2 regions of the Arthrobacter sp. zg-Y1143 genome follow, and region 1 is predicted to be linked to the other one. Evidence: predicted binding sites of a transcription regulator. Region 1 holds the regulator's gene; the other holds the start of a gene.

Region 1 (5,721 bases):
GCCCGCGAAGTGGTTTTCGCAGCGGACGCGCTCCGCCGGTCCGGGATGCCCGAGCGTCGGATGGAAACCGTGTTCTTCGGCGGCGGCACGCCCACGCTGCTGCCGGCCGAGGACCTGGCCATGATCCTCACTACCGCCGTCGACCAGTGGGGCCTGGCGCCCGGCGCTGAGGTCACCACTGAGGCGAACCCGGATTCGGTGACCCCCGAATCCCTGCAGTTGCTCGCCGACGCCGGTTTCACCCGCGTGTCCTTCGGGATGCAGTCAGCGGTACCGCACGTGTTGGCGGTCCTGGACCGCACGCACACCCCCTCGCGGGTGCCGCAGGCAGTGAAATGGGCGCGCGACGCCGGCCTGCACGTGAGCGTGGACCTGATCTACGGCACCCCGGGCGAATCCATGGAGGACTGGAAAATTTCCGTGGAAGAAGCCCTGAGCTACGAGCCGGACCACATTTCGGCCTATGCCCTGATCATCGAGGAAGGGACCAAGCTCGCGGCGCGGATGCGGCGCGGCGAGGTGCCCCCGATTGACGACGACGACCACGCTGACAAGTACGTGCTGGCCGACGAAATGATGACCGCAGCCGGCTTGTCCTGGTATGAGGTCAGCAACTGGGCGCGCACCCCGGCGGACCAGTGCCGGCACAACCTGGCCTACTGGCGCAGCGACGACTGGTGGGGGATCGGCCCCGGCGCACATTCGCATGCCGGCGGCGTGCGCTGGTGGAACGCCAAGCACCCCACCGCCTACGCCCAGCGGATCGCAGCGGGGGAGTCGCCCTCAGTGGGCCGGGAGACGCTTGACGCCGACACCCGGTACATCGAAGACATCATGCTGCGCACGCGGCTGGCAGAGGGCCTGGAACTGAACCGGCTGCGGGAGCCCGGCCGGCTGGCCGTGGCGGGCCTGATGGCCGACGGACTGGTGGATCCCCGGGCGGCGCTGACCGGGAAAGTGATCCTCACCGGCAACGGACGGCTGCTGGCCGATGCGGTGGTCCGCCGGCTGCTGCCGGACTGATCGCCGGCACAAACGAAAAAAGCCGGACCGGGCTTAGTCCCGGTCCGGCTTTTTTATTTGGCTGAACTACTTGATACGGCGCAGGTTGAACGGGTAGCGGTACGGCCGTCCCCGGTTGCACTCAATGCCGGCAATGACGGAGGACACAGCCACGTAGACCCAGATCAGGGCGTTGAGTACGGCGAAGAAGCCGCCCACCACGGGGATAAAGGACAGGGCCCAGACCACCAGCGCCGCAATGCTGGGCGGTAGCGTGAAGTTCAGTGCTTCCTTGGATTCCTGGGCAGTGAACGGGCCGCGGTCGCGGAAGACCAGGTAGATGATCAAGGACGGGACGAAGGCGAGTATGCCGCCGAAGTGCGCCATGGTTGCCCACTGCCGGTCCTCCGAAGCGGTCAGCGGAAGCGCGTTGGCCGGAGCGCCCTGATACACGGGTCGCTGCGCGGGCTCTTCCGGGCGGGGCGGGTGATTCTGGCGTGTGTTGGACACGGCGTAATTTCCTTTTGGCTCATGGTGACTCAGGGTCGGTCCGCTACTACGTATTCCTCAAGCGTACTGTCTGGTCCGCTTTACAACGGAACGGAGACGGCCGGTGCGGCGCACATCTCACCTAAGGGACAGTCAGGAAGTCAATGACTTCTTCCACCCGTCCCAGCAGCGAGGGCTCAAGGTCCGCATAGGTGTGCACCTGCCCCAAAAGCTTCTTCCACCCCAGGGCGACGTCGGTGTGGTCCCGGTGCGGCCAGCCCAGGCCCTGCAGGATGCCGGTCTTCCAATCAAGGTTCCGCGGCACCACCGGCCAGGCACTCCGGCCGATCACCGAGGGTTTGATCGCCTGCCATACATCAACATAAGGGTGGCCCACAATGAGGACGTTGCCCGGCGCTCCGGGGCAGGTCATTGCCTCGGCGGCAATCCGGGATTCCTTGGACCCCGGGACCAGATGGTCCACCAGGATGCCGAGGCGGCGCCCGGGTCCCGGCCCGAAGTCGCGGACCGCCGAATAGAGGTCATCAACGCCGTGGAGGGGCTCGACGACGATTCCCTCCACGCGCAGGTCATCGCCCCAGACCTTTTCCACCAGTTCAGCGTCGTGCTTGCCTTCCACCCAGATGCGGCTGGCCCGCGCGGTGCGGGCGCGTTGGTTGGCCACCCGTACGGATCCGGACGCGGTACGGGCCGGTGCGCCCCTGCCCGGCGCGGCCGCGGACACCGGCACCACCTCCACGGGCTCGCCCTCCAGCAGGAAGCCAAAGCCCAGCTCGAAGGACTTGGTTTTTCCGCGGCGGTCCTCCAGGACCATCAGGTGCAGCCCGCCGGATTTCTCCACCCGCATCACGGCACCCACCCAGCCGGAGGCAACATCCTCCAGGACCAGGCCGGGTTCGGCGCCGACTTTTCGCAGGGCCGTCCGGGCCGGGGCAGTGATGTCCTGCGGACCCCAGGAAAAACTGGACACGAAAATTGCCTCACTCAGATGCTCGGTTGGGCTGGAATGCCCGCAGGGGGTGAACGGGTTCCTCAATGCTAGCAACGCAGTTGATCCGTATTAGACTTAGCACTTGAGCAGTGGGAGTGCTAACCCGCCGCACCATCCGCCGATTCGCTGGGAGGGAAAAGCCATGAGTGAGCCACGCCGGCTCGAGGTCCTCCGCGCCATTGTCGAGGACTACGTCCATTCACGCGAGCCCGTCGGCTCCAAGGCACTGGTGGAGCGCCACCAGTTGGGTGTTTCCTCCGCCACCATCCGCAATGACATGGCGGCCCTTGAAGAGGAAGGGCTCATCACCGCCCCGCACACTTCGGCGGGACGCATCCCCACGGATAAGGGCTACCGCCTGTTCGTGGACCAGATTTCGGACGTGAAACCGCTCTCGGCCCCGGAACGCCGTGCCATCCAGTCCCTGCTCGAAGGCGCAGATGATCTGGATGACGTTATGGACCGCACTGTACGGCTGCTGTCCCAGCTGACCAACCAGGTGGCCGTGGTCCAGTACCCGCACCTGGGTAACGCCAAAGTGCGCCACATCGAATTTGTCCTCCTGGCGCCGGCCCAGGTGCTGGTTGTCCTGATTTCCACCACGGGACGGGTGGAGCAGCGGGTCATCACGGTTCCGCAGCCGGTGACCGAACCCGATCTGCTGGACCTGCGCCACCATTTCCTTACCGCCCTTGCCGGCACGCCGCTCAGCAGCATCACCGGCCACCTTGCCGAAGCGCTGGCCACCGTGCCTGCCGCTTCCCGGAGGGTGGCCGCCGCGTTGGGCCACTGCCTGGAAATGCTCGCCGGAATTAACCGGGAGGACCGCATGGTTATGGCCGGAACGGCCAACCTGGCCCGCTCCACGGTAGACTTCCCGCTGACAATCGGACCGGTCCTGGAGGCTCTCGAGGAACAAGTCGTGATGCTGCGGCTGTTGTCCGAGATGGAGCAGGACGCCCGGGGTGTTGCCGTCCGGATTGGACGGGAAAACCCGCACGGCGGATTATCCGAAGCATCGGTGGTGGCCACGGGGTACGGACCCGACGCTTCGGCAAAGGTCGGCATCCTGGGCCCCACCCGGATGGACTATCCCACCACCATGGCAGCCGTCCGGGCCGTGGCGCGGTACCTCTCACGAATACTCAATAACTAGGCCGGCCCGCACCAGCTGCGCGGCCGTCCCGCCGGGCCACCCGGCGGACCACAAACTACGCCTCCACCACCGGAGGCAGGCAATACAGGAAGCGATGTGCACGAGTGAGCGATCACTATCAGGTTCTGGGCGTCGGACGAGACGCCACGGGTGAAGAAATCAAGAAGGCGTACCGGAAGCTTGCCCGCAAGCTGCATCCGGACGTCAACAATGCTCCGGGTGCATCCGATGAGTTCAAAGCCGTAACGCACGCCTACGAGGTTCTCTCGGATCCGGAGAAGCGCCGCATTTACGACACCACGGGCAACGAGAACGGCACCGACAACGGCTTCGGCGGCGGCGGCTTCGGCGGCCAGGGCTTCGGTTTCCAGGACATCTTCGACACCTTCTTCGGCGGTGCAGCCCCCGGCGGCGGACGGGGACCCGCCTCGCGGGCCCGGCGCGGCCAGGATGCGCTCATCAACGTGCGGATCGACCTCAAGGACGCCGTCTTCGGCGTCAACAAGAAGATCGACGTCGACACCGCCGTCGTCTGCCCCACGTGTGACGGATCGTGCTGCCAGCCGGGCACATCCCCGCGGACCTGCGACATCTGCCACGGCACCGGCCAGGTGCAGCGGGCTGTACGTTCCATCCTCGGCCAGGTCATGACCTCGGCCCCCTGCGGAACCTGCAACGGCTTCGGCACCGTCATTCCGGATCCGTGCCACGAATGCTCCGGTGAAGGCCGGGTCCGCAACCGCCGCACACTGACCATCAAGATCCCCGCCGGCGTCGCCACCGGCACCCGGATCCAGCTCAGCCAGCAGGGCGAGGCCGGCATGGCCGGCGGCCCCGCCGGCGACCTCTACGTGGAAATCAGGGTCAACAATGACCCGACGTTCCTCCGCGAGGGAGATGATCTGCACGCCACCCTCACCGTCCCGATGACTGCGGCGTCCCTGGGCACCACGGTCACCCTCGACACCTTCGACGGCGAACGTGAAATCACGGTCAAGCCCGGCACCCAGTCCGGTGAGGTCTCCGTCCTCAACGGACTCGGTGTTACGCACCTGCGCGGCCACGGCCGCGGCGATCTGCGGGTGCATGTGCACGTGGAAACCCCGCAGAAGCTGGACTCCGAGCAGGAAGAGCTGCTGCGCAAACTCGCCCAGCTGCGCGGGGAGGAATACAGCGAGGGCCGCCTGAACAGTTCGAACTCCGGCGTCTTCGCGAAACTGCGGGACCGGTTGGGCAACCTCTAGGATGACCAACCCCATTTTCTTCGGGGATCCGGAGCTGGTGGCAGCAGTCCTTCCAGGCGGCTCGTTCCGCCTGGAAGGACCGGAAGCCCGCCATGCCGTGTCCGTGAAGCGGATTGCCCCCGGCGAGCCGGTGGACGTTGTGGACGGTGCCGGACGGCGGATCACCGGCACCGTCACCGTGACCGGCCCGTCCCTGCTGGAACTGGCCGTGGAAGCGGTAACGCAGGAGCCGGCGGAGGCTGAGCGCCTTGTCCTGGTGCAGGCCCTCGCCAAGGGAGACCGTGATGAGCAGGCGGTCGAAGCGGCCACGGAACTGGGCGTGGATGCCGTGATCCCGTGGCAGTCGGACCGCAGCATTGTCCGGTGGCGCACGGAGAAAGCGGCCAAGGGCCAGGCCAAGTGGCAGGCACTGACCGCCGCCGCCGCCAAGCAGTCCCGCCGCTCCCGCATTCCCGAGGTTGAGCCGCTGCTCGACAGCAAGGCCCTGGTCCGCCGTCTCTCGGACCTGGACCTGGTACTGGTGCTGCATGAGGAAGCCGACGCACCCCTCGCCGGGGCCTTGGCGGCACTCGGCGACCGCCGCGCTGGTCCGGCCGGGCCGGATGAGGCGCAGGCTTCCATTGCGGTGGTTGTGGGACCGGAGGGCGGTATCAGCCCGGCGGAGCTGGAACAGCTGCGTGCCGCCGGCGCGGTGGCGGTCCGGCTGGGCCCGCATGTGCTGCGGTCCTCCACCGCCGGTCCTTCTGCGCTGGCTGTCCTGAATCAGCTGCTGGGCCGCTGGTAGTCCGGCCGCCGTAGGGCGCCTTACCCCTCGGGGG
Region 2 (5,721 bases), on a different contig from region 1:
GGACGCTGCGATGACCAGTGCACCGTCTACCGGCCCGGCGGAATCCTGCCCGGAATACACCAGCCAGAACACCAGGACCGGCCAATGCCACAGGTACAGGCCGTAGGAGCTGTTGCCCAGCTTCACCAGGGGCGGTGCGGCAAGGAAACGGTCCACCCCCGCCCTGCTGCCGGTCTGCCCCGCCACAATGATCATGGCGGCGGCCAGCAGGGGCCAGAGGGCAATATATCCGGGGAACTGCTGCTGGACCTGGAGCAGCACGCCGCAGCTGAGCATGGCAGCCAGGCCGACCCAGCCCATAATAATCCGGAGCAGGCGCGGCAGGTTGAGGTACGGCAGTGCCAGGGCCAGCAGCGAACCCAGTGCGAACTCCCACAGGCGGGTGCGGGTGTCGAAGTAGGCGTAGGCCTGGTTCACGGCAGTTTCGCGGACGGAAAAGGCCAGGGAGAGGGTAAAGACCGTGCCGAACACTGCCAGCAGTACCGGGCGGAAGCGCCATCCGAAGGCCGCCGCGGCCCCGGCAGCCAGGGCAAAGAGCAGGGGCCAGAGGATGAACACCTGGCCTTGGACCGACAGTGACCAGAAGTGCTGGAGCGGGCTGGCGCTGCTGTGGTCGCGGGCGTAGTAATCCACCGAGCCGTGGGCAAGGGTCCAGTTCTGCACATAAAACAGTGAGGACCAGGCCTGCCGGAACACGCCCGTCCAGTCGCTGGCCGGCAGCAGGACGCGGGCCGCAGCCAGCACGGCCAGCAGCACTGCCGCGGCGGAGGGCAGCAGCCGGGGAAACAGGTGCAGCCAATACCGGCCCAGCGCCAGCGGCCGGCCGGCTTCCATCTTCCGTACAAAGGACCCGGTGAGCAGGAACGCGGACAGGAGCAGGAAAATATCCACGCCGCCGGAAACCCGGTCCAGCCACACGTGGTAAACCATCACCAGCACCACGGCGAGGGCGCGCAGGCCCTGCACTTCGGGCCGGTAGCGCCGCTCCTGCTGGTGTGTGTCCGGCACCCGCTGCCCTTCTGTTCTGGAACATATAACCGGAAGAGTTTACCCGCTGCGTAAGCCCGGCCCCGCAGCCCGGACAGCGCAAGGCCCCGCCGCGGAAGGGTTTCCGGGGCGGGGCCAGGTGCCTGGTGAGGGCGGCTGTTCAGCTAGTGCTGGTGGCCGTGGTCCTCGTCTTCCTCGGCAGGCTTCTCCACCACGAGGGCTTCGGTGGTGAGCACCAGCGAAGCGATCGAAGCGGCGTTGCGCAGGGCCGAGCGGGTGACCTTGACGGGGTCGATGATGCCGGCGGCAATCAGGTCCTCGTACTCGCCGGTGGCGGCGTTGAAGCCGTTGTTGACCTTCAGCTCACCGACCTTGGCGACTACGACCATGCCTTCGGCGCCGGCGTTTTCAGCGATCCAGCGCAGCGGCTGGGCCAGTGCGCGGCGCACCAGCGAAACCGCGGTGGCGGCGTCGCCTTCGAGCTTCAGGACCTCCGGGTCGGTGTCCAGGACCTGCGAGGCGTGGACCAGCGCGGAACCGCCGCCGGCCACAATGCCTTCTTCCAGGGCTGCACGGGTGGAGGAAACAGCATCTTCGATGCGGTGCTTCTTTTCCTTCAGCTCCACCTCGGTGGCTGCGCCGACGCGGATGACGCCGATGCCGCCGGAGAGCTTGGCCAGGCGTTCCTGCAGCTTCTCGCGGTCCCAGTCGGAATCCGTGCGCTCAATCTCCGCACGGATCTGTGCCACGCGGTCGGCAACGTCGGCTTCGGAACCGGCGCCGTCAACAATGGTGGTGTTGTCCTTGGTGACGGTGATCCGGCGGGCCGAACCCAGGACCTCCAGGCCAACCTGGTCCAGCTTCAGGCCCAGATCGGGGCTGACCACCTGTGCGCCGGTGAGGGTCGCGATGTCCTGCATCATGGCCTTGCGGCGGTCGCCGAAGCCCGGAGCCTTGACGGCAACCACGTTCAGGGTGCCGCGGATCTTGTTGACCACCAGGGTGGACAGGGCTTCGCCGTCGACGTCTTCGGCAATGATGAACAGCGGCTTGGAGGTCTGCAGCGCCTTTTCCAGCAGCGGCAGGAACTCGGCAACCGAGGAGATCTTGCCGGAGTTGATCAGGATCAGCGCGTCTTCGAGGACGGCTTCCTGGCGCTCCGGATCGGTGACGAAGTACGGCGAGAGGTAGCCCTTGTCGAACTGCATGCCTTCGGTGATGGCCAGTTCGGTCTGCGTGGAGGAGGACTCCTCGATGGTGATCACGCCGTCCTTGCCGACGGTGTCGAAGGCCTGCGCCAGCAGTTCGCCGATCTCGGTGCTCTGCGCGGAGATGGCGGCCACGTGGGCCACCTGGTTGCCTTCAACTTCCTTGGCATTCTCCAGAAGGCGCTTGGCAACGGCGTCCACGGACACCTCGATGCCGCGCTTGAGCTGCCCGGGAGCAGCACCGGCGGCAACGTTGCGCAGGCCTTCCTTGACCAGGGCCTGCGCCAGGACGGTGGCCGTGGTGGTGCCGTCGCCGGCAACATCGTTGGTCTTGGTGGCTACTTCCTTGGCCAGCTGTGCGCCAAGGTTCTCGTACGGGTCATCGAGCTCGACTTCGCGGGCAATCGTGACGCCGTCGTTGGTGATGGTGGGAGCGCCCCAGGACTTAGCCAGGACGACGTTGCGGCCGCGCGGGCCGAGGGTCACCTTGACTGCGTTGGCGAGCTTATCAACGCCGGCTTCCAGCGAGCGACGGGCGGAGTCATTGAACTCCAACTGCTTTGCCATGTGTGTGTCCTTTCCGACAACTACATCTGCACCTGCATCAGAAAACCCCGGCCAGGATGTGGCCGGGGTTTTCCGGGGGGAACTACTTTACGACGACGGCCAGCACGTCGCGGGCGGACAGCACCAGGTACTCCTGGCCACCGTGCTTGACTTCGGTTCCGCCGTACTTGGAGTAGATGACTACGTCGCCTTCGGCAACGTCAACCGGGATGCGGTTGCCGTTGTCGTCAACGCGGCCGGGTCCAACTGCAACTACTTCGCCCTCCTGGGGCTTTTCCTTGGCAGTGTCCGGGATAACGAGACCGGAAGCAGTGGTCTGCTCGGCCTCGAGGGGGCGGACAACAATACGATCTTCAAGGGGCTTAATAGAGACCGACACTCGGGCTCTCCTTTGCGTAGTTTCTAACAGAATGGGGCCGTTGGTTGGCGCTGGCCGTCGTCGCGGTGCCGGTTCGCGCTGTCCCTTCGGGAGTTAGCACCCTCACGTTCGGAGTGCTAAGTGAGACTTTATGCAACGGTTAGCACTCGGTCAAGGTGAGTGCCAGCGCAGGCCGATTCCCGCCGTCTCCGGCGGTCCATTGCGCGGCTAATGCCGGGAAAGCTGATTTGCTTAGGCTTACCTAAGCGGGATAGTTTTCATCTGCGCGCATCATTAGAAAACATTTCTGTGCCCTATTTCCGAAACAGGCACCACGACTCTTACCGGAGCCCCCATGATCACCACGTCCCGCCTGCTGGCCGGAACCGCCCTTGTGTCCCTCCTGGCCCTCAGCGCCTGCTCCACCGAAGCCGCAGAAGCCGACGCCGAGTCCACGCAGGCCTCCACCGTGACGGTCGAGCACGCGCAGGGCAGCACCGAAGTACCGGTGAACCCCGAGACCGTCTACACCTTCGACCTCGGTGCGCTGGACACCATGGATGCACTCGACATTGACGTCGACGGCGTCCCGGCAGCCAACTTCCCCGAGAGCCTGTCCAAGTACGCGGCGGATGACATCACCAAGATCGGCAGCATGAAGGAGCCGGACTTCGAAGCCATTAGCGCCGAGGCCCCGGATTTGATCATCATTTCCGGCCGCGTTGCGGATTCCTATGCGGAACTGAACAAGATCGCCCCGACCATCGACCTGAGTGTCGACAACACCGATGCGTGGAACTCCTTCGAGGAAAACACCCGGACCATCGGAAAGATCTTCGGCAAGGACGACATGGTCGAGGACAAGCTCTCGGCGCTGGAGTCCAAGGTCGGGGACACCAAGAAGCTGGCAGCCGACGCCGGCAACGGCCTGATCGTGATGACCAGCGGCGGCGAAATGACCGCCTACGGCGCCGGCTCGCGTTTCGGCATCATCCATGACGTCCTCGGCGTCGAGCCCGCTGCCGAAGTGAAGACCGAAGGCGCCCACGGCGAGTCCGTGTCCTTCAACTACATTGCCGACACCAACCCCGACCACTTGTTCGTGATTGACCGGGACGTTGCCGTCGGCGAATCCGGCGAAGCCGCGTCCGCCGTGCTGGACAACGAACTGGTCAAGAGCACCAAGGCTGCTCAGAACAACAACATCACCATGCTGGACTCCGCCAGCTGGTACCTGGTCGGATACGGCCTGACCAACGTCGACTCGATGGTTTCCACCATCCACGACGCCCTCTAGCCGCACCTCCCCCGCTCCGCGGCCCGGCACCTGTGCCGGGCCGCGGAGGAACTGGACATCACTATGACCGCTACCGCCGCGCCGCCGGCACCAGCCCCCGCCGCCGTTGAACGGCGGCGCTTTGTGCGTTCGGCCTCCGGACTCGCCGCGGGTGTATGCATTGTTATCCTCCTGGCAGCCCTCAGCCTCTTTGTGGGCGTGGGCGACCTGTCCCTGTCCTCGCTGCTTGCCGGGGATCCCACCACGCAGATGCTCTTCTGGGCCAGCCAATTCCCCCGCACCCTGAGCATCGTCCTGGCAGGCATGGCCCTGAGCGTGGCCGGCCTGATCATGCAGCTGATGGCCCGCAACAAGTTCGTGGAGCCCTCCACTGTGGGAACGGTGGAATCGGCGCAGCTGGGCATCCTCGCCGTCACGGTGCTGCTGCCGGGTGCGTCCATGTTCCTGAAGATGTCCGCGGCCTCGGTCTTCGCCGCTGCCGGGACCGCACTGTTCCTGCTGGTCCTGCGCCGGATTCCGTTGCGCAACACCCTGATTGTCCCCCTGGTGGGAATCATGCTCGGCGGCGTCATTTCCGCCGTCACCACGTTCTTCGCCTACCGCACCGACCTGCTGCAGACCCTCAACAGCTGGATGATCGGCGACTTCTCAGGTGTCCTGCGCGGACGCTACGAGCTGCTGTGGATTGTGGGCGCCCTGACCCTGATCGGCTACCTTGCCGCAGACCGCTTCACCGTGGCCGGCATGGGGGCGGATTTCACCACCAACCTCGGCCTGGACTACAACCGGGTCATGGCACTGGGCCTGGTCATCGTGTCCCTGATCAGTGCCGTGGTTGTGGTCAGCGTCGGCTCCATACCCTTCCTGGGACTGATCGTGCCGAACCTGGTCTCGCTGCTGATCGGTGACAACGTGCGCCGGGCTGTTCCCTGGGTTGCCGTGTTCGGTGCCGGTTTCGTGCTGCTGTGCGACATCATCGGCCGCACCATCCGCTACCCGTATGAAATTCCCGTAGGCGTTATTGTGTCCGCCGTCGGCAGTGTCATCTTCCTGTACCTTCTGCTGCGCAAACGGGGTTCCCGTGCCTGAGTCCTCCCCCAGCGTGCTGCCCGCAGCCCTCACGGAGCACCGGCGCCGGCCGGTCCGGACGGTGCCGGCGAAATTCTGGATCATCACCCTGGGCGTGGTGGCTGCGGCCCTCGTCGCCGTGTTCATGACCATCGAGCTCCGCGGCAACCTGGGCTACATCCTGCCCCGGCGTGCCGTGAAGGTGGGTTCCATGATCCTGGTGGCCTACGCCGTCG

Evidence for each region. The regulator HrcA, encoded in region 1, represses chaperone genes, less so after heat shock. The targets are predictions, from matches to a motif close to TTNGCACTCGNNNNNNNCGAGTGCNAA.
Region 2: groES (co-chaperone GroES) is a predicted target of HrcA. The motif match lies at 3,281-3,307, and genes of this name have one in related genera.

What each region holds. Positions count from the first base shown of each region.
Region 1 is NZ_JASKLW010000006.1:176,802-182,522, reverse strand. It holds gene hemW (radical SAM family heme chaperone HemW) at 1-1,023, shown strand, start outside; gene QNN98_RS09375 (DUF4870 domain-containing protein) at 1,090-1,512, opposite strand; gene QNN98_RS09370 (DUF3097 domain-containing protein) at 1,634-2,482, opposite strand; gene hrcA (heat-inducible transcriptional repressor HrcA) at 2,646-3,659, shown strand; gene dnaJ (molecular chaperone DnaJ) at 3,764-4,903, shown strand; gene QNN98_RS09355 (16S rRNA (uracil(1498)-N(3))-methyltransferase) at 4,905-5,687, shown strand; gene QNN98_RS09350 (GerMN domain-containing protein) at 5,708-5,721, opposite strand, start outside.
Region 2 is NZ_JASKLW010000004.1:218,645-224,365, reverse strand. It holds gene QNN98_RS05170 (acyltransferase family protein) at 1-1,008, opposite strand, end outside; gene groL (chaperonin GroEL) at 1,152-2,762, opposite strand; gene groES (co-chaperone GroES) at 2,845-3,141, opposite strand; gene QNN98_RS05155 (siderophore ABC transporter substrate-binding protein) at 3,476-4,417, shown strand; gene QNN98_RS05150 (ABC transporter permease) at 4,481-5,506, shown strand; gene QNN98_RS05145 (iron chelate uptake ABC transporter family permease subunit) at 5,499-5,721, shown strand, end outside.